3 regions of the Fictibacillus sp. UD genome follow, and region 1 is predicted to be linked to each of the others. Evidence: riboswitches for the same ligand, from Rfam matches in the RefSeq annotation. Region 1 holds a riboswitch; each other region holds the start of a gene.
The links. A riboswitch is a leader RNA that binds a small molecule or an ion and turns the genes downstream of it on or off. The one in region 1 is predicted to bind S-adenosylmethionine.

Region 1 (7,427 bases):
CTTTATGAAAGGAAGGTATCACATGGACAGAAGCTCGAATCAAAAATCATATGTGCCATACCATAGCCCGTATGACCCGTGCCCTCCAATTGGGAAGAAGTATTACTCGACTCCGCCTAATTTATATATGGGGTTTCAGCCATACAACCTTCCCCAATATTCACCTAAGGAGGCTTTGCAAAAGGGTACACTTTGGCCAGCCTTTTATGATTATTACGAAAATCCATATGAAAGAAGGAGGTAGTTTCTGTGCAGCCAACTTTACCTCAAGAGTTCTATCAATGGATGGAGGAACTTCAAGCTGTTGATTTTGTTCTTGTTGAGCTTACTCTGTACTTAGATACACATCCACAAGATCAATCAGCGGTTCAGCAATTCAATCAATTTGCTAAACAGAGAAAACAAATTAAACGAGCGATTGAGTCAAAATACGGTCCGCTTCAACAATACGGAAACAGCTATTCTGGTATGCCCTGGAACTGGAGCGATGGACCATGGCCATGGCAGATATAGAAAAATAGGAGGTACGCTTGAATGTGGGTATATGAAAAGAAATTGCAATATCCTGTAAAAGTAACTTCATGTAATCCGACTCTTGCTAAATACTTAATCGAACAATATGGTGGTGCAGACGGAGAGCTCGCAGCTGCACTCCGCTATTTAAATCAGCGGTATACGATACCCGATAAAGTAATCGGACTGCTAACAGATATCGGTACTGAAGAGTTTGCACATCTCGAGATGATTGCCACGATGATCTATAAACTGACAAAAGATGCTACTCCTGAACAATTAAAAGCTGCTGGGATTGCAGATCATTACGTTAATCACGACAGTGCACTGTTTTATCATAATGCAGCAGGTGTACCTTTTACCGCAAGCTACATAGCTGCCAAAGGGGATCCCATAGCCGATTTATATGAAGACATTGCAGCAGAAGAAAAAGCACGCGCAACCTATCAATGGATTATAAATATGTCTGATGACCCTGACCTTAATGACTCACTTCGCTTCTTGAGAGAGAGGGAGATTATTCACTCACAGCGTTTCCGTGAGGCAGTTGAAATATTAAAAGAAGAGCGTGACAGAAAAATATTTTTTTAAACCATCCTCGATGCAGGATGGTTTTTTTTATAATAAATTCATACTGTCTTCATGTTCTCCTTACAATTGCCTTATATGATTAAGTTAACAAACAAAACGAGAGGCAAGGGGGATATCTTTATGACTAAAGTAATTGATTGGCTTTATGAAAAAGAGTGTACATTTTTCCGGCTCATTAATGGAAGACTGCACAGGGATTCAATGGACCATTTCTTTCACTTATGGACACATCTTGGTGGTGCAACAGCTACCATATCTACAAGTATCTTGCTTCTGTTATTTCTCCCTATGCATTTAAAATCTTGGGGAATCGTTTGTATGCTTTCATTAATGATTAGCCACATTCCTGTTGCCATCTCTAAAAAAATGTATCCTCGAAAGCGGCCATATTTAAGTCTTCCCGATACGAACATCGGCAACAACCCGCTAAAGGATCATTCATTTCCGTCTGGTCACACTACAGCTATCTTTTCAATCGTTACACCATTAATTTTACTAAATCCGTTTCTCGGTATTTTCTTATTAGTCGCTGCCCTTTTAGTAGCCATTTCTCGCATGTACTTGGGTCTGCACTATCCTTCTGATGTTCTTGCAGGAATGATTTTAGGAATCAGTTCCAGCTTCTTTTCTTTGTTTTTAGTAAATAGCTTTATCTTGCCTTACTTCCTATAAAAGGAGATGAGAAAATGAAGCTCGCTCTCTTTTCAGATACGTTCTACCCTCAAATTAATGGTGTTGCACGTACTTTAAAAAGACTTACTGATTACATGGAGAAGAATGATGTTGAATATAAAGTGATCATGCCCTCATTAGATGAGCTTCCTAAAATGGAATGTGATCAATATTATGCAATGAAAAGCCTGCCACTCTTTCTATACCCTGAGTGCAGGCTTGCCATTCCCCAACTGCGTGCGTTGAATAGTGAATTGAATAATTTTAAACCGGACCTCCTTCATATAGCTACTCCTTTTACTGTTGGTCTATTTGGAATGCGTTACGGCAGGAAAGAGAACATTCCCATGGTTGCCTCTTATCACACCCATTTTGACCGTTACCTTGCATACTACCATCTTGAATTTCTATCACCCTTACTTTGGCGGTACCTTCAATGGTTTCATAGACACTTTGAAAAAAACTTTGTTCCAAGTCAAGAAACACGACAAATTCTGCACAGCAAAAGTTTTAAAAACGTAGAAATATGGTCAAGAGGAGTTGACTGTGATATGTTCACACCTCATAAGCATGACACTTTCGTTCGAGAAAAATATAAGATCACAGAGAAGTATATCTTCTTGTATGTAGGAAGACTGGCTCCGGAAAAAGATTTAGAGATTCTGCATGAAATGATCAATAAACTGCCACCTGCATTAAGAGAAAATGTTCACTGGCTTATTGTTGGCGACGGTCCTAGCAGACACATTGTTGATCAATGGGAAAAAGAACACCTTAATGTAACATGTGCAGGCTATCTATCTGGTGAAGACCTTGCCGGTGTATATCGTGCGGCTGACCTTTTTATATTTCCTTCTTCAACAGAAACATTCGGCAATGTTGTTTTAGAAGCAGCTGCATCTGGTTTGCCTGCGATTGTATCTAATCGTGGTGGTGTAAAAGAAATCGTTCAAGATGGGCTTACAGGAAGGATTTGTGAAGCTGGAAACGCAGAATCTTTCATACAGAACACAGTATCCATGTTGGATGACCCTCTGCTCTTACAATCTATGAAATTAAAAGCACGGAATTATGCGCTGACTCAATCTTGGTCAGTCATTTTTGGAAACCTGTTCATGCAATATGAAGAAGTTGCTTACAGACAAAACAAAAGCAAAACCATTATTGCTTAAAAAGAACCTATAAAACGAAGGATTACTCATTTTGAGGGAGTAAATCCTTTTTTTTGTGCTCTTCACTTGACGGTAATAGAGTCTGTTTATCGTTTATTGAGTCTAATTTTACTTTATTGAGTCTAAATACTAAATAATGAGTCTAATTTTACTTTATTGAGTCTAAATACTAAATAATGAGTCTTTCTTCAAATTTCGACATTCTGCATGCATGAAAGCATAAAAAAACAGACTCCCTATAGAGGAAGTCTGTCTCATCATATCATTAAATATTAGCTTGTTTTTTAAGCTCTTCTGCTTTATCTGTTTTCTCCCAAGGAAGTTCAACATCTGTACGGCCAAAGTGACCATATGCAGCAGTTTGCTTGTAAATCGGACGACGAAGATCAAGCATCTTGATGATTCCAGCAGGACGTAGATCGAAGTTGTTGCGAACTAGTTCTACAAGAACTTCTTCAGATACTTTACCTGTTTCGAATGTGTTTACAGCGATTGATACCGGTTGAGCAACACCGATTGCATATGCAAGCTGAACTTCAACTTTGTCAGCAAGACCAGATGCAACGATGTTCTTCGCAACATAACGAGCAGCGTATGCAGCAGAACGGTCAACTTTTGTAGCATCCTTACCAGAGAATGCACCGCCACCGTGACGAGCATATCCACCGTAAGTATCAACAATGATCTTACGGCCAGTAAGACCAGCGTCACCTTGAGGTCCACCGATTACGAAACGGCCTGTTGGGTTGATAAAGTATTTTGTGTTCTCATCGATTAATTCAGCAGGAACAACTGGCTTGATTACTTTTTCTTTCACGTCTCTTTGAATTTCTTCAAGCGTGTTTTCCGGGTGATGCTGAGTAGAAATTACAATTGTATCAATACGAACGGGTTTATCGTTCTCATCATATTCAACTGTTACTTGAGTTTTTCCATCTGGACGCAAGTAAGGAATTTCTTCAGACTTACGAACTTCTGTAAGACGGCGAGATAATTTATGAGCTAGTGAGATTGGAAGAGGCATAAGCTCTTCTGTTTCGTTACAAGCAAATCCGAACATTAGACCTTGGTCACCTGCACCGATTGCTTCGATCTCAGCATCTGTCATTGAACCTTCTCTAGCTTCTAGAGCTTGGTCTACACCCATAGCGATATCAGCAGATTGCTCATCGATAGAAGTTAGTACTGCACACGTTTCAGAATCGAAACCATATTTCGCACGGTCATAACCGATTTCTTTAATTGTCTCACGAACTACTTTTGGGATATCTACATAAGTAGAAGTTGTGATCTCACCTGCAACAAGTACTAGACCTGTAGTTACAGATGTTTCACATGCTACACGAGCATTTGCATCATTGGCTAAAATTTCATCTAAAATCGCATCTGAGATTTGGTCACAGATCTTATCTGGATGTCCTTCTGTAACGGATTCAGATGTAAATAAACGACGACTAACTTTTTTGGACAAGTTAATATCCTCCCTTTAACTGCTTTCAGTATGATACGGTACTTTATTCTTATCTATTTTGTACAGTTTATGTTCTTTACTTGAAAAAGGCATAAAAAAAGCCCTTCCCTGTTTCACATACATTCACGAGGGAAAAGGTTTATAAATCCAAATGCCTTCAACCTCTTATTGTCCAAGGTTATTTTCACCTTGCAGGTTAGCACCTTTTCATTTCGAGTGGATCGTAATTCACCACTTTCATGTCGGTTGCTGGGTTTCATAGGGCCTGTCCCTCCACCTACTCAGAATAAGAGTAGCCGTTCTCGAAATATGATAGCGCAATGGTACACCTATGTCAATAGAAAACAACAGGAATATCAATAACTTTAGAGTGCTGAGATGTTATTGTTGAAAGCGTTTTTAATATGATGGATAATACTCGTTGGATTATGATCTTTTTTTGTGAAGTACGAACTTTTTTGATGCACTTTCATAAAATAGTATACATTATTTAATTTAATGTGTTATACTAATTTTCGAATATATCACTCTAGGATAAAGGATGGTACTGTCTGATATGAATACTTTGGAATTTACGACAACCCTAAATGATCTTGTGACCCGTGGAACAACTCACCAGAACTTACCTGTTCCGGTTTTAGTAGAAAAATCTCTTAAGCGCAAAGAGGGCATCCTGACATCCACAGGAGCACTTCAAGCTACTACGGGGAAATACACAGGCCGTTCCCCTGAGGATAAATTTATCGTTGAAGACGCTTCTGTTAAAGATTCAATTGATTGGGGAAAAGTAAATAAGCCATTTTCACCTGAAAACTTTGATAAATTATACAAAAAAGTACTTCAATACTTAGGCAGCAAAGAGGAATTATTCGTATTCAAAGGGTTTGCTGGTGCAGACCGTGAGTATCGTCTTCCTATTCAAGTTATTAACGAGTACGCTTGGCATAACTTGTTTGCTCATCAAATGTTCGTACGCCCGAACCAAGATGAGCTGGCTGCACACGAATCACAATTCACGGTAGTTTCAGCACCTGGATTCCAAGCAAATCCAGCTGAAGATGGAACAAATTCCGAAACATTTATCATCATATCCTTCGAGAAACGCATCGTACTCATCGGTGGTACAGAATATGCCGGTGAGATTAAGAAATCCGTTTTCTCAGTTATGAATTACATGCTTCCTGAAAAAGGGATTCTTTCTATGCATTGTTCAGCAAACGTTGGAAATGAAGGGGACGTTGCACTTTTCTTTGGTCTTTCTGGAACTGGAAAAACTACACTATCCGCAGATCCAAACCGCCGTTTGATCGGGGATGATGAACACGGCTGGGCTAACACAGGCGTCTTCAACATTGAGGGCGGATGTTACGCAAAAACAATCGATCTATCTAAAGAAAAGGAGCCGCAAATTTGGAATGCGATCCGTTTTGGAAGCGTACTAGAAAATGTCATGATCGATCCAGATTCCAGAGTAGCTGATTACAAGGACTCTACATTAACAGAAAATACACGAGCAGCTTATCCAGTAGATGCGATTCCAAATATTATTCAACCAAGTGTTGCAGGCCATCCGAACACGATCATCTTCTTAACGGCTGATGCATTCGGAGTATTGCCTCCAATCAGCAAACTAACTAAGGAACAAGCGATGTACCATTTCTTGTCTGGCTACACAAGTAAGCTTGCTGGAACTGAAAGAGGTGTAACATCACCACAAGCAACGTTCTCTACTTGCTTCGGTGCACCTTTCCTTCCATTACCAGCAACAGTTTACGCTGAAATGCTTGGAAAGAAAATTGATCAGCACAATGTGCAAGTGTACCTCGTTAACACTGGGTGGTCTGGTGGAGAGTACGGTGTTGGAAGTCGTATGAACTTAGGACACACACGTGCAATGGTGCAGGCAGCATTAGAAGGTGAGCTAGCTTCTGTTGAAACCGTTGTAGATCCTATCTTCGGCCTTCATATCCCAACACATTGTCCTGGTGTACCTGATCAAGTTCTTCAACCGAAGAAAACTTGGGCAGACCAAGATCAATATGATGTGAAAGCAAAAGAACTTGCTGCTAAATTTAAAGCGAACTTCGAAAAGTTCAATTCCGTGTCATCTGAGATTTCACAAGCTGGACCATTGGTATAATTACAAAAAACAGCCTCCCCGTGTAATGGGGGGCTGTTTTTTTGTATTTATTGGAAACTTTTTATTGTAAAATGACATCGGTGTCGATTATAATAGTGACATGGATGTCAATTATATTTTAGGGGCTGATGAATTGGAACAATCTTCAGAAAAACTGCTTCAAAACAAACCGTATCGTTTTTTAATTTCTGCACAGTTCATTTCGAACCTTGGCGACTGGCTCTCTATCCTGGCCATTTTTACTCTTGTAGGGCTAAAATGGAATGCAACACCACTTGAAATTTCTTTGATTGTTTTGTCCCTCGCTATTCCTATGACATTATTAGGACCGATCTCTGGAGTTTTTGCTGATCGTTTAGAAAGAAAATACGTCATGATCGCATCTGATATCGCAAGAGGATTTGTCATAATGGGCTTGATTTTTGCAGATCAATTATGGCACATCTATACGTTATTATTCTTACTTGGGGTATGTTCTTCTATATTTAATCCCGCAAAAAACGGAAAACTTAAGGAAATCGTACCAAATCGGCATATGCAGCAAGCGGCATCTATAAGCTCATTGATTGAAAATGGCACAAAAATCATCGGTCCTGCATTAAGCGGATTTCTTCTTCTGCTCTGGGATATCAAAATCATCTTTGTCATTGACTCGTTATCATTCTTTCTATCTGCTCTTCTATTATTTAAAGTCCCAGTCAATCATTCCAAACTCCTCACTTCATCGACAGAAAATAAAGCTTCACAAAGTTTTACAGAAGAATTGAAAGATGGTTTTTTGTTTATAAGATCTGTTCCTTTCATTTTTTACGGAACAATATTAATGGCCGTGATGATGTTTGTGCTGCAGATGGCAGACTCACAGTTT
Region 2 (7,427 bases), on a different contig from region 1:
TTGAACCGGTTGATCCTGCAGCTGTAAACGCAGCGATGGACACCGTAATCGCCCAAAACATCTTCACTTCATCAGGCGGAAATTATACGAGCAAAAAAGGTGCGCGTATCGTTGACCGTGAAGTGAGCGAGATTACGCTGTAAGTTTTAAAGCGAGTAAATAGCGACCGTAAAAAACCGTCTTCTAACCATTTAGTTTAGAAGGCGGTTTTATTTTACCTGTGGATATTGTTGATAATGTGGATAAATAAGTGGATAGATAGATTTGACGATAAGTTTATTTTAAAAGCGAATGTGGATAACCTCTGGATAACTCAATATATAGGGGGATAAGTTTATCGATTGCATCATTTTGGAAGCGGTTTATTACAGCGCTTTTTATGGTAATGATTTTGGGTTTTCGATATAATGCTTAACAAATAGAAGTTTTTTAAAATAAAAGGAAATTATGCTACAATTATGGTAAAATAGTACAAACATAAAATAGTTGGAGGAAAAGGCATGGAATTTAAAATCGGTGACATTATTGAAACGTTCGACGGCTTAAAAGGAGAAATTACTTCATTGTTGACCAACACCGCTGTTGTGGACTTTTCCGTAACAGAAAATTATACCGAGCATTTTGAAGATGCAAAGCAAGTTGTTCGCCTAAATGATATTCGTCAAGTGGTAAAAAGCTAAATCGATATATACGCAAAAACAGCCCTTTTGTTTTGAACAAAACAAGAGAGCTGTTTTTTTGGTTGTATTAAAGGTTTTTACGATTGTTTTGAGATGTCACGCCAACGGATACCACATTTTGATCGTTTTCAGTAGTATACGCGGTTTGATTTGATCCAGAAGAATAATCTTGCAGATTATCTTTTCCGATCGGGTTTTCCGTTAGTTCTGTTCCCGCTTCTTTTAGTTTTGTACTGATGCTGCCGATCTCCCCTTTTGTTTCTTTTGCCGTGGAGAGCACCTCGTTCGAGATTTCTTTTAACGTATTGATATTGCCAAATACATCTTTATTGAGGCGTTCGTATAAAACTTGCGCGTCACTGATCGCATCTTTTAAGGTAGTTGTTGCAGTCTTGAACTGGCTGATCATCTGATCCTTCACTTCACCCGGGTTTTGTTTCACTTCGGTTATCATCTTGCTCGAACTGTCCTTCAGCCCTACTGCTGTGTTTTTCACTTTTGTCCGCGTATTGTAGTCGATTAAGGCAAGTGCTCCGCCAACGATCCCACCGACTATGATTCCTCTTAAAAGTTTGCTGTTTTGCGGGTTTGCCACTCGTTCTGTTTGAGCTGTGCCATACGTATTTTCTTGGTACAACCCGCTTTCATATCCGTTTCTAGTGTTTACACTTTGTTCCATTTTGAGTCCTCCTTCAAATAATTTTTTTCGTAGTATGGGGATTCCCTTTTCTCTAAAAGATAAACGTTTGGGTACGCCATATCAGGATAAACAATCATTTTACATAAAAGTTGGGATAACTCCTCATACTATGAAAAATCATTGTGAAATGGAGGTTTTTAGAATGGGAAAAGACAGACAAGAGAAGAAACTGAGAGAGTCTGGACGCGTTGAATCTGACCGTGATCAAGATTTGAAGTATTCAGGCGCGGCTAAGATGGAAAGCCCTGATGAAGCGCGTGCTCGCAATCATCAAGATCAGTAATCAATGATTTGTTAGCCAATCCGATGGCCCATGAAGGTGATTTTTACCTTTTTGGGTCGTTTTTAATGTGGCGCATCCTAAAGTTAGCGGTTTTTGTCGAAAATCGTTTAAAATATTTTATCCGTGAAATTATTTGAAGTTACCGTGAAATTCTCAGGTGACCTACATCTAAAACATACATTCATCGAAAAATATCCTCTCTGGACACGGATCACAAAAAAAGAGGCATTCCCTCAACAAATCGAGTTCACACCCCTGTCTTACTTCAATTTTATCGACCTTACAATGAAAAGGGCGATCGTTCCAGTGATTCCGATAATAAAAACCGGCAGAATCCATACACCAAGCCCCTCCTGAGCTCCTTGTGCCACTCCTGTACTCACCCAGCTCATAAGAACGAAGAACAATAGCATCTCGTTTTTAATCATATTCAGCATCAGACGGGCATTTTTGTATTGTCTCTCTGCGTTTTCTTGAGTTAGATTAAAATAATTGTAGATGTGCGGAAATTTTTCAACGACCGTAAGAAGAATCCATGTCATCAATCCGATTACGAGTAAAATCCAAAGATTGATTTTACTTCCCCAGCCGTCTGGTTCACCCGCTGCGTTAAAGTGAGTTGGAACGGTGTCTGGGATGGACGGCCATTGCATAATTAGACTTCCGGTACATGCTATGAACAAGCAAATCGCCACTATATCAAGAATGTTTTCGAGCAATGTCTTAGGAATTTTAAGTTTCGGCCGAATTTCATACATTGTGTTCAACCTCCTCTATTCGACTAATACGGTTTTTTCCAGGTAAAGTTTCGTTCTTATTGTATTTGTGGAAATTCACATTTATAGTTAAAGTATCTTTTTTCCAATAGGAGGACTTATGAAACTAGGCGCATTTTCGGTAAGTTTAAATGTAAAAGATATTCACAAATCAAAAGCATTTTATGAAACACTGGGATTTGAAGCATTAGGCGGGGATATTACTCAAAACTGGCTGATCATGAAAAATGAAAGTTGTGTAATCGGTCTTTTCCAAGGCATGTTTGAAAAGAACATCCTAACGTTTAATCCAGGATGGAATCAAAACGCCGAAAGCCTTGATGAGTTTACAGATATTCGCGAACTTCAAAAGCACCTTAAGGAACAAGGAGTAAAGCTGCTTACGGAAGCCGATGAAACGAGCACAGGGCCCGCTAGTTTCACGATTGAAGACCCAGACGGAAATCCTATTCTTGTAGATCAACATAGATAATACATAAAAACGTCCAGATTCATTTCTGGACGTTTTCTTATTCCTTATTTATTTTCTATTCCCATCGCGATAATAAACCAGTTTGCTCCGTTTTTACTTCCGATCTGGAAAAAGAGCGCAATGATTTCTTCGCGGGTAAAATGTTGAGTTAATCGGCCGTAAAGTTCATCTGGCAGCTGTCCATGATAAGCCATGATGTGGTCTGCAAGTTCTAAAGCTAGCCGCTGGCGGTCTGATAGTTCAGAGTTTCCTTGTTTCATCGCTGTTTGTCGAGTGGACTCGTCCAGAGTCCCGTAGTCCATGCTTTGTCAGTAATCGCAGCCGTTGTTTGAGGCCGCACGCAAGCGGAGCATTTCCATAAGTTCTGGTTCCAGGATGTTGTTCAGTGCTTTGTCCATTTGCTGAAAAGCATCAAGAATTCCCGGCGCATTAGCAAGGGCTTTTTTAAATGGTGTTCCTTCAACATTCACTTCAGGTAACCGTGCCATTTTTTATCCTCCTCCTTATATACACTTCTTTTTAAGCTTACATGATTTTTCCAAAGTGTCACATTATTCTGTTTCAGTTCACGTATTTGCGCTTCCTTTACAGAGTTGTTATGTAATGTTTACTATCGTAACTTTATCTTAAGATAATAAAATGGTTACACGTGTTACGCTTTAACCATAGATAAAAAGTCTCGCTTTCGACAGCGTTGTAGTAAGTTATAATTATTTTCAGATAACAATAGAGGGTTTTGTAGAATGCTGTTGAATTCCTTACTAACCAAAGCCAAGTCGCTTGGTAAATACATCTGAGGAGTGATTTTTATGTTAAAGCGTTTCGTGGCAGTTGCCGCATCAGTACCACTAGTCGTCTCTTTGGCTCTTCCAGCTTCAGCTGCTGAGTCAGGAGTGAAGGAAGCTTCGTTTACACCTTCAGCTAAGCAGGAAGCTGCATCTCAGGAAATTATCGTACACTTTAAAGATTCTGTTTCAGCTGCAAGCTCTGTTGAAAATACAGTTTCAAAGTTTGGCGGTAAAGTGGTGGATGTGACGAAAGACTTTACCGTTGTAAAAGTCGATGGCAGTGTGGCAGAAGCTGTTAAGAATTTCGAGAACCTTGACTCGGTTGAATACGCTGAGCCAAATGCCACGTTTCATGCAAGTTATGTTCCGAACGATCCTGCATACAAGCAGCAATACGCTCCTCAAAAAGTTAGTGCCGAGCAAGCTTGGGACACAACGCAAAGTGCGTCATCTGTAAAAATCGCCGTGATTGACACAGGCGTTGACTATAACCACCCGGATCTAGCCGGAAAAGTAATTAAGGGTGCTGACTTTGTTGATGATGACAACGACCCGATCGATGAGAACGAACATGGAACTCACGTTGCCGGAATCGCAGCTGCGAACACGAATAACGGTGTTGGTATCGCAGGACTCGCTCCTAAAGCTTCTATTCTAGCTGTTCGCGTGCTGGACGCAGAAGGCAGCGGTTCATTGGATGATGTTGCACAAGGCATCCGTTATGCGGCTGACCAAGGCTCGCAGGTTATTAACTTAAGTCTTGGTGGATCGGTAGGTACGCAGACGCTTCAAGATGCGGTGAACTATGCTTGGAATAAAGGTTCCGTTGTTGTAGCTGCGGCTGGCAACTCTGGTGTAGCCCTTCCTAGCTACCCTGCTTACTATTCGAACGCGATCGCGGTAGCGGCTACTGATCAAAACGATCAAAAAGCTTCGTTCTCTAACTTTGGTACGTGGGTTGATATCGCTGCTCCTGGAGTTGCCATCTATTCGACAACACCAAACAATCAGTATGCGAGTTTCTCAGGTACTTCCATGGCATCACCTGTTGTTGCGGGTGTAGCTGGACTTCTCGCCGCTCAAGGTAAAAATGCTTCACAAATCCGTGCAGCGCTTGAAGATACGGCAGATCCTGTAACAGGCACAGGCACGCTGTTCCAAAACGGCCGTGTTAATGCCGCAAAAGCCGTACAGCAATAATTTGTGAAAAGTTGTTTCATAGCCTCTAGAAGTCTTTTGTATAAGACTTCTAGGGGTTTTTTGTTTAAAATCCTAAAAGAATGTGGTTTTTAAGGTGGTTTGTCCTAATTACTTCTTTGATATGTTGATTGGAGCGGAAGGCTGCGAGACTCCTGCGGGACAGGCGGGCAGGTGAGACACTTAAGAGTGAAACGTCCAAATGTGGCTCACCGCCTGCCCCGCGGAAAGCGAGCAGCCTGGAGCGAAAATCAACACTTCCAAGAGCAACAAAGCTTTGCAAAAACTATCTTGTTTAAAATTCGCTTTTATATGAAAAACTGTTAACAGGAAACGTGTTAAGAGCGGAGGTTGTTCCTATGTTTGGTTTTGGTAAGCAAAAGAAACGAACGTCGCAAGGTTCTGGCAAGAGCGAATCGACTGAGGTTGAAAAAAGACAGAGCGAAAAAGAAGCAGAAGAAAAAATTGTGTACTTTTTCTTGATCAGCACAGCGATTTTCGGAATTGTCGTATTGTATCTTGGAATATCTAAAGAAATGTCATTGATTTTTCATGCCCCTATGTCATAATAGGTGTAACTTTTATAACGTTTCAGCCGATTTATTCGGTCTCTTATTTCGAGCAGGCGGAGGGATTTAGCCCTATGAAGCCCGGCAACCACCTATTTTATAGGCACGGTGCTACATCTAACAGTTTACAAAACTGAAAGATAAGAGGATTGTACGGAATCATTCGTCCTCTTTTTTTAAAAGAGGGCGTTTTTTAGTTTATTAGAGAGGATGATGTGATTTATGGGTCTTAATAAAGCCGATCGCATAAAGAAGATGCGCGTTCCTGAGGTTGATGAAAAACTTGAAGGCAGGTTGCCGCCTGGACAAGTCATGACGGAACGGTTTCCCATTTTGCATGAAGGTGACGTGCCTGTTTATGACATGAAAAAATGGTCGTTATCTGTAGAAGGACTCGTTGGGAAACATGTCGAATTTACTTTTGAAGACATCATGAAGATGCCGCAAACGACAGTCGTACGCGATATTCATTGTGTAACGAGATGGTCACGATTCGACAATGCGTTTGAGGGCGTAAAGTTTACAGACTTTCTGAAGCACTTTAATGTGGATCCGAAAGCGAAGTACGTGATGGTCCACGCGGATTACGATTATACAACGAATGTGCCACTTGAAGATCTGCTGCGTGACGATGTACTGCTCGCACACTCGTTTGAAGGTAAACGGCTGACAGACAAGCACGGTTTCCCGCTTCGTCTTATTGTGCCTCATCTGTATTTCTGGAAAAGTGCAAAGTGGATCCGAAAGTTTGAATTTTTAGCGGAAGATCAGCCTGGTTTTTGGGAGCAGAATGGGTTTCATATGTACGGTGACCCGTTCAAGGAGGAGCGTTTCTCGAGCGACGAGTTTGAGATGCCTGAGGATGAGTGGAAGAAGAAAGAGTATGATTGATTGTTAGGAAAAAAGTAAAGGGAAAAGTAAAGCTACCTTTTCCCCCTTAGCATTTTGATTTCGTTTTTGAGTGCAGTCAACTGATCTTGGATTTCTTTCATCTGCGCTTCTTGTTCTTGCTGATCTTTTTGAGCTTGCGCTTGATCGATGTAGATTTGCTTTAGCGCGATGGCAGCACTAAAAGTTGCCAGGAAATCACCGGCAGTTACTAGCGTTGATGCAAGTAAGGCGAGTTCAGCTGCAAACGTTGCACCGTCCTTATTGTTCGCTAAGTATTCTTCTTCTGCTTCTGCTAAAATGACGTCTACTACACGCTGGTTCAAACCATTCACTCCTCACACCCTGATATCTACCATACAATATGCGTTTGCCCTAGTTCCGGTGCCCGATTTAACTGTTTAGAATGCTGGATTTCGGGTGCTAATTTTTATTTCTTTCTTAATGTAAAGGCATTTTGACCGATATTATCCATATTAGGGGAGGTTTGGCGATGGAACACTGGCTGTCTTTTCGGATTCCGTTTGATATCATTTCAATTTATATTTTGCTGGCTGCTTTTATTATTGTCGGCATATTCTCAAGCCTGCTTCGAACAGCCTTACCAGAGTGGTCTGTCAGGATTTTTAGCTACACGGGGTTTGTTGGCGTGATCTTTGCTTGGCTGAAGCTGCTAGAGTATTAATACATACATAAAAAAACGCCTGGGGTTGTGATGCCCCTGGCGTTTTTGGTGTTTTATAAAGATTTAAAAAGCAATTTACGCAGTACAGGCATGAGGTAGTCCACAAGTTCCGCAGCACTTGGTACAACAACGTTTTGCGGACCGTAAATGTTCTGCATCAGCTTCTCTTCTTCCTCTGTTATTTCTCCGTTTGCTATAAACATGCCGATCGTTTCGATTCCGAGTTTTCGAGTTCGAGTAACCGCTTCGTGCGTATCGAGCACACCGTGCGTTTCGTAATCAAAGGCAGCTGGCTCACCGTCTGAGAAAACGAGCAGAATTTTTTGCTGCTCCAGCCGTTTTGTGAGCTCCTCACCCATTCGCCGGATCGAATAGCCGTCACGATTGTC
Region 3 (7,427 bases), on a different contig from region 1:
AACCGGTTACGTAGTCCTTATCAAATCTTAGGCTCGTATCAACTGACATGTATAGTCCCCCTTAATGCTTACGCTTCTTGACCAACAGTTTCGTCTTTAATTCCTAACTCTTCTTTAATCCAGTCGTACCCTTCAGCTTCAAGACGTTGAGCTAGTTCAGGTCCACCAGATTTCACAATACGTCCTTGCATCATCACGTGTACTTTATCAGGAGTGATGTAGTTCAATAGACGCTGGTAGTGAGTGATGATCAAGCAACCGAAATCAGGGTTGCGCATTTCGTTAACACCTTTTGCTACTACTTTAAGAGCATCGATATCAAGTCCTGAATCAATCTCGTCAAGAATCGCTAATTTTGGCTCAAGCATCATCATTTGTAGAATTTCGTTACGCTTCTTTTCTCCGCCAGAGAAACCTTCGTTTAAGTAACGGTGAGCGAACGCATTGTCCATCTCAAGGTGGTCCATCTTCTTGTCTAGTTCACGGATAAATTTCATTAGTGAAATTTCGTCGCCTTCTTCACGTTTTGCGTTGATTGCAGAACGAAGGAAATCAGCGTTCGTAATACCGCTTACTTCAGAAGGGTATTGCATAGCTAAGAAAAGACCAGCTTGTGCACGCTCATCTACTTCCATCTCTAGAAGGTCTTCACCGTTGAACGTAACTTTACCCGAAGTTACTTCATACTTAGGATGTCCCATTAACGCTGCAGAAAGAGTAGACTTTCCTGTTCCGTTCGGTCCCATGATTGCATGGATTTCTCCACCATTTATTTCGAGATCTAAACCTTTAATAATCTCTTTATCTTCAATAGATACACGAAGATCTTCAATCTTTAAATTTGGTGCTGACATAATACAACCTCCAATATGAAATCATTCTCAAGATATTTTTTGATAAAAGGCACTAAATAGCCATTCTCAATTTATTCTCATTCTAATCTTATAACAAATGAAATGTATGTTCAAGGGAACGACGCCGAAACCTCATTTATCTCTTACATTGTTAACAGATGTTTCGTTATTTAACACGATGAATCGGAAAAAAGGCTAACTCATTAGGCAATAGAACACCTTTTGAGTCAGCCTTTTACAATTTTAATATTAAAGTTTTTACGGCGTGTGGTTCTTAGTTGCATCTGCCGCTACTTCTAATCCTTTTTTATACTCTTTATCACGATTTTTTTCAACGTCTAACCTTTTATCTAAATCCCTCTCATACTCTGCAAAGCCACAGCCATGTGACTGGTGCATTGCTTTTTCCATCTCGGACGTATGTTTTACTTTAATGGGGTGGATAATGAATCAATCCTTTCAAAGTTAGTAGTTATAGCGTATCAGCATCAATCGTTATACTCAATCTGCTCTCGTACTGAAATTAAGGTGTTTGCTGGAGCATAATGTTCTTTTGAAGAGACACGAGATTTTCTCTGCGATATCCTGCTAAAAACGCTATATTTCTTCAATAACCTCTTTGGCTGATTCTAAAACATGAAAAGTATGGAAGTTAAAACTTTTCTTTAATGACGCGGCTTATTCAATTCTTGAATACACTCTTGAACGAGTGTCACACCTTGGCTCATAGCGGCACCACCGCCAAAAGCAGCAGAAACACCAACGGCCTCTAAGATCTCATTCTCAGAACACCCTTGATCTAAACAGCCTTTTGTATGATAGATAATGCAATATTCATCTTGAGAATAGATACTGATTCCTAAAGCGATCAGCTGCTTATACTTCTCAGAGATCTCACCCTCTTTAAAGCAGTGGCGAGTAAATTCATTAAAAGCATGAGTTAATTCAGGCATATTTTCGTTGTATTTCCCTAAACCTTCTTTATAACGAATCAAGTGGTATTGAGTCGAGTTAGCGCCTGGCAGCGGCTGTTCTTCTTGTTTCATCTCATTCACTCCTGTCACAAAATAGTAAACAGGATTAGTATGAGTTATTCGCAAGCCGGTTATGTAATAAACATCGTAAGTTTTGTCCTTTTGTCGAAAAGCCTATAAATGATTTTGAAGGACTATAAAAAAATTTGAAGGACCATAAATTAATTTTTAGGGCCTATAAAAAAAATTGTAGGCCTATAAAGTTAGTTGAAGGACTATAAAAGTGTTGTAAAGTCATTTTCAATCAAAAAAAACTGACTTAAAAAGTTTAAGTCAGTTCTCTCTCAATTATTCCGTTACCGGTACTACTGCGCCTTCATATTTCTTTTCGATGAAAGCTTGAATTTCTTTTGAACGTAATACTTCTACTAATGCTTTTACTGATTTCTTATCTTTGTCACCTTCACGCACTGTGATGATGTTTACGAATGGTGAATCAGTTCCTTCAAGTGCAATGGCATCTTTTTGTGGATTGAGGCCAGCATCAATCGCATAGTTTGTGTTGATGAGTACAGCATCGCCTTCACCATTTTTATATGCTTTTGGCAGCATTCCTGCATCAACGTCAGCTTTAAATTTAAGTTTCTTTGGATTTTCAGCAATATCTTTTACTTGTGCTTCGTATCCAGCACCCTCTTTAACTTTGATCAAACCTTCTTTTTCAAGCAATGCAAGCATACGGCCGTGATCAGCTACAGAGTTAGACATGATGATTGTTGCGCCTTCTGGCAATTCATCTAATGATTTGTATTTTTTCGAGTAAACACCGATCGGCTCGATGTGGATTCCGCCAGCGTTTTCGAACTTATAGCCATGATCTTTCATTTGTGACTCTAAATAAGGAACGTGCTGAAAGTAGTTAGCACCAATTTCTTTTTCATCTAATGACTTATTCGGCAAAACGTAATCTTGGAATGTTTTGATTTCAAGTTCAACGCCTTTTTCTTTTAAAAGAGGTTTTGCTTCTTCTAGGATTTCAGCGTGTGGAACGTTAGATGCGCCAACAACGATTTTCTCGTCGCTAATTCCGCCTTCTGTTTTATTCCCGCAAGCAGCAAGCGCTACTGTAAGGACAGCTAATAATAGGACTGATAATACTTTTTTCATGTGAAATTCCTCCTTGTTGTCTAAACGTTATCTCTTGTCTAATGCAGTTGTAACACGGTCTCCAATCCATTGGATTACAAATACGATAACCAGGATAAGGACTGTGGAAATCAATGTTACATCCGCGTTATCTCGTTGATAACCTTCCATGTAAGCCAAGTTACCTAAGCCTCCCGCACCAACAACTCCGGCCATTGCCGTGTAACTTACTAGTGCGATCGCTGTAACTGTAATTCCTGATACAAGAGCTGGTGTACTTTCAGGAATTAAAACCTTGAAAATAATCTGAGTGTTTGTAGCACCCATGGACTTCGCAGCTTCAATGACCCCTTTATTAATCTCTCTCAAAGCGATCTCAACCATACGAGCGTAAAATGGGGCTGCTCCTACAATTAAGGCTGGAAGTGCTGCTTCTGCACCAAGCATTGTACCAACGATAAAGCGTGTAAAAGGAATCAATAAAATAATTAAGATAATGAACGGGATCGAACGAAATACGTTAACGATTATCGCTATTACACTGTTTAAAAATTTATTTCCCCATAAGTTTCCAGGAGATGTTAAAAATAAGGCCAGTCCAAGTGCTAAGCCTAGGATGAATGTGATCACGACTGAAATAGCTGACATATATAATGTTTCTTTCGTCGCTTCTAAAAGAACGTCCCATTGTACGTTTGGGAACCATGTACTAAGCATTATGAATCACCTCTACTTCAACCTGCACACTATTTAAGAACTCCATTGCGCGAGATAGTGCAGATTCTGAACCTTTAATCTGGATAAACAACGTGCCATAAGGTCCATTTTGAGTTTGTGTTATTTTACCTTGCAGAATGTTTACATCCACTTCGTAATTTCGAATTAATTCTGTAATTAATGGCTGCCCTGCCCGGCCACCTATAAATGTAAGCTGAACGATTCGTCCTTCTGGGAACTCTTCAATAAATTGTTTGATCGTATCAACGGTTTCTTCAGGCTCTGTTACTTGTTTCACAAAATCCTTCGTGATGGGTTCTTTCGGATTTTTAAAGACATTCAGTACATCGCCTTCTTCAACGACCTTTCCTTTTTCCATTACCGCTACACGATGACAGATCTTTCTGATTACGTGCATCTCATGTGTGATAAGAACAATCGTTAAATCGAGCTTCTGGTTGATTTCAACGAGCAGATCCAGAATGCTGTCTGTCGTTTTAGGATCAAGTGCTGAAGTGGCTTCATCACATAAAAGAACTTTTGGTTCATTCGCAAGTGCACGAGCAATACCAACACGCTGCTTCTGACCGCCACTTAGCTGTGATGGATAAGATCCACCGCGTCCTTCCAATCCAACTAGGTCGATCAGTTCATCAACTCGCTGTTTGATTTTTTCTTTTGGATAGCCAGCAATTTCAAGTGGAAAAGCAATGTTTTCTCTTACCGTTCTAGACCATAGAAGGTTGAAATGCTGAAAGATCATCGAGATTTCTTGTCTAGCTTCTCTTAACTTTTTTGAAGAAAGCTCCGACATGTTTTTACCACCGATTGTAACGGTTCCGCTAGTCGGACGTTCTAACATGTTCAGAATACGAATAAGGGTACTCTTTCCTGCACCACTGTAACCGATAATTCCGTATATTTCTCCTTGTTTTATGTTTAAATCCACCGTATCAACAGCCTTCACTTCACCATCTTTGGTTTGAAAGACTTTACGGACTGATTGTAGATTAATCAAGATTCTTACCTCATTTCTTATAAAAAATAAAGCTGTTTATTGAATTCTCACAGCTGATTTTGAAGGTAGTTGATTTCCTTTTCAGGTGCTCGCTTTCCGCGGGGAAGGCGGTGAGCCACATTCGTAACGTTTCACTCTTAAGTGTCTCACCTGACCGCTTGTCCCGCAGGAGTCTCGCACCTTGCACTCCAATCAACTTGGCAATGATGTCGTTTAAAGAAATTACTAAAAACAAATATTATTTAATCATAGCCAAACAAAAAATGCCTCTCTGCTTCAATATGAGCAGAAAGGCATATAATATTCTATGCACGTTCTCCTCATCTCCCAAGACCTTAATAAAAGTCTTGCAGGAATTGGCACCTTTCTAGATCGAATGCAATGCATACGTTCTAGCGGTTGCCGGGTTTCATAGGGCCAGTCCCTCCACCTCTCGTGATAAGTAAAAAAGTGTTACTTTATTAAGTTAAAGCGTTACATGTTTTGAATCACTGTGAAGAATATTATCATCCTTGTCGATTTGTGTCAAATATTTTTTGCAGTTCTAACTAAAACACCTGCGGAGATTTGTTCCCAATGCGAACTTAAGTAAAAAATGGCTTCCCATTTTAATCGTTGCCTTAGTGTTCCATGAAACTCTATCATCTCTTGCCTCAGCAATGTACTTAGCTTCATCTTCCCTTCTAACATTAAGGAAAGATATTTCGGATTCCCTGTAAATGTTACAGTCCGATTCCTTACTCCTTCTCTGTATTCTATTTTGAGAGTCGTTTCATCCTTGAATTTGAAGCTGGGTTTCACAGGAATATTATAAAGTGAAAGATATGGGCTTTTGGCAATCTGGCTTTCAAAGTAGTAAATATCTAACATAAAAATCCCCCCCGAATTGGTTGTTACTTCACCGATTCGAGAGGAATATTCACATACCTTTATAAACTCTTCGACAGTCGCAAGAAATCGTAATTGGTATTACGACAGGTTTACTCAAAATTAGTGCTTATGTTCATTTTTTTGCTGTTTTTGTTGCTGTTTGTGTTGCTGTTTGTGTTGCTGTTTGTTATCACTTTTGTGATTTTGCTTTTGTGGCTTACCAGCATTTCTCGATTCATATCCGTTTTTGGGTACAGCATTTTTTGTTTCAGGTCTTTTTTCATTTTGCTTTTTATTTATGCTTATATGGTTGTGCTTACTTTTTTTAACTTGTTTTTCGTCTGCCTTTATTTTGATCGGCTTTTGAGCTTTCACAAGATCTTTTTGTGCTTTCTTGTTATGGTGGCTATGATCATGCTCTCGTTTCTTTTGATCCAAGACAGGCTTATCAGATTTTTGCTTAATTTCATGCTGTGATGACTTAATCTTACGAGGATGCGGAACTACTTTAATATCTTTTGAAGAAGCTGTATTAACCTTCAGTTCTTGAAACTTAACTTCTTTGATCTTTTCTTCTTTATATGTTCTTCCATTTTCATTTGCTTTTTGGAATGCAGTATATTTACCCGATGATACTCCAAGCTGCTTTGCTTTTTTACGAGTATCTTCGTTCGATTCTGTAACAGTGATTGCCACAGGATATTGAACAACAGCTTTTTTTACAATAGTATTCAATGCTTTATCCAGCTCTTTTTTAGTCTTTTTATCGCTTGAGCTGTCTGAGACTGAAGTGATCAGCATGGATTGATTATCGTCCATATAACCTTCTGATTCATATGCTTTTATCAGTTGATCTGCGAATTGTTCAAGCGGTATGGACTTATCCTTAGAAAATTCATATTTCTTTATGATATGTTCTGCTTCGTTATTAAAAGCATCAATTTCCACGACACGCATATCCTCATCCACGCCAACTTCTAGGCTTGGATTAATATCAAAACTGACATATGCTGCAGCTGCTTGCTTACTGGTATAAGGGATAAAGCCTGAGAAAAAAAGAAAGGCAACTAGTGCTGCTATAGATAAAGAAATGGATGGCAACACAAAAAGACTCCTTTTTCTTTGCGAAAAATAAGAAGCCTGATACTCATTGCCTATAAGAGGCCTTTTTCCTGCTGGGACTCTTACCGAAACAAATGTTCCATCCTTCATGAGAAGTGTTGCTTTTTTATTCTGAACTTCAATGACAATGCCGCTGCCGTTTTTCAATGATATCCCTCCCGCATGTAGCAGGATCAGTATAAATTACAGGTAAGAGAAGCTGAAACTCTCTTACCATGTAATCATCTTTACCTCACCTTATGGCTGAATGTAAGATTTCAGCGCTTGAAAATCGCCTAAATATATAAGTGATACTGCTATTATATACTTTCGATTTCTCTCTATGGTTTTACGACTACAGGATACCATATTTAATAAATCTTTTATTGGCAATTGCTTTTTTTCCTTTAAAAATGCGGCAAGTTCTTCGTTTTCAGCTAATAAACGTGCAATTTCTTTAGCATTTTCACGTGCATCTACGTGCTTTGGACAATGTTTGCTTAATACTTTAAAGTTTAATCCAAATGTTTTTAGTAACTTTTGGTACTCTTCAATTTCATATACACGATTTTCAACTTGAATCTGGCCTTCAAAATGATCCATCGCAGCTTTTTGCTCTGCGTAACTTTCTTCTAAACGTCCTTCTTCATCTTCCTCGTCTGGCTGTAAGAAGATCAGTCTGTTCTGGCGTACTTCTTTTCGAATATAATCAATCACTCTGCGTCTAATAACCATATCAGCAAATGA

Region 2: linked by a shared signal. The riboswitch ahead of P8610_RS12260 (sulfite oxidase-like oxidoreductase) and the one ahead of metK (methionine adenosyltransferase) in region 1 are both predicted to bind S-adenosylmethionine.
Region 3: linked by a shared signal. The riboswitch ahead of P8610_RS09705 (methionine ABC transporter ATP-binding protein) and the one ahead of metK (methionine adenosyltransferase) in region 1 are both predicted to bind S-adenosylmethionine.

The regions. Positions count from the first base shown of each region.
Region 1 covers NZ_JARUHH010000001.1:39,100-46,526, reverse strand. Annotated here, with positions in the region: gene P8610_RS00255 (spore coat associated protein CotJA) at 23-244, shown strand; gene P8610_RS00250 (spore coat protein CotJB) at 286-513, shown strand; gene cotJC (spore coat protein CotJC) at 535-1,104, shown strand; gene P8610_RS00240 (phosphatase PAP2 family protein) at 1,225-1,776, shown strand; gene P8610_RS00235 (glycosyltransferase family 4 protein) at 1,791-2,948, shown strand; gene metK (methionine adenosyltransferase) at 3,214-4,419, opposite strand; SAM riboswitch class I at 4,582-4,712, opposite strand; gene pckA (phosphoenolpyruvate carboxykinase (ATP)) at 4,976-6,559, shown strand; gene P8610_RS00220 (MFS transporter) at 6,693-7,427, shown strand, end outside.
Region 2 covers NZ_JARUHH010000006.1:181,731-189,157, reverse strand. Annotated here, with positions in the region: gene P8610_RS12315 (DUF2922 domain-containing protein) at 1-143, shown strand, start outside; gene P8610_RS12310 (DUF2187 domain-containing protein) at 501-680, shown strand; gene P8610_RS12305 (hypothetical protein) at 748-1,359, opposite strand; gene P8610_RS12300 (YpzI family protein) at 1,523-1,663, shown strand; gene P8610_RS12295 (DUF1648 domain-containing protein) at 1,924-2,421, opposite strand; gene P8610_RS12290 (VOC family protein) at 2,540-2,911, shown strand; gene P8610_RS12285 (carboxymuconolactone decarboxylase family protein) at 2,956-3,213, opposite strand; gene P8610_RS12280 (hypothetical protein) at 3,220-3,399, opposite strand; gene P8610_RS12275 (S8 family peptidase) at 3,721-4,899, shown strand; gene P8610_RS12270 (hypothetical protein) at 5,071-5,223, shown strand; gene P8610_RS12265 (hypothetical protein) at 5,256-5,465, shown strand; SAM riboswitch class I at 5,506-5,612, shown strand; gene P8610_RS12260 (sulfite oxidase-like oxidoreductase) at 5,688-6,356, shown strand; gene P8610_RS12255 (hypothetical protein) at 6,389-6,679, opposite strand; gene P8610_RS12250 (hypothetical protein) at 6,847-7,038, shown strand; gene P8610_RS12245 (vWA domain-containing protein) at 7,092-7,427, opposite strand, start outside.
Region 3 covers NZ_JARUHH010000004.1:321,651-329,077, reverse strand. Annotated here, with positions in the region: gene sufD (Fe-S cluster assembly protein SufD) at 1-49, opposite strand, end outside; gene sufC (Fe-S cluster assembly ATPase SufC) at 69-854, opposite strand; gene P8610_RS09725 (hypothetical protein) at 1,113-1,253, opposite strand; gene P8610_RS09720 (carboxymuconolactone decarboxylase family protein) at 1,520-1,900, opposite strand; gene P8610_RS09715 (MetQ/NlpA family ABC transporter substrate-binding protein) at 2,177-2,995, opposite strand; gene P8610_RS09710 (methionine ABC transporter permease) at 3,023-3,691, opposite strand; gene P8610_RS09705 (methionine ABC transporter ATP-binding protein) at 3,684-4,709, opposite strand; SAM riboswitch class I at 5,027-5,154, opposite strand; gene P8610_RS09700 (hypothetical protein) at 5,235-5,579, opposite strand; gene P8610_RS09695 (anti-sigma-I factor RsgI family protein) at 5,700-6,848, opposite strand; gene sigI (RNA polymerase sigma-I factor) at 6,939-7,427, opposite strand, start outside.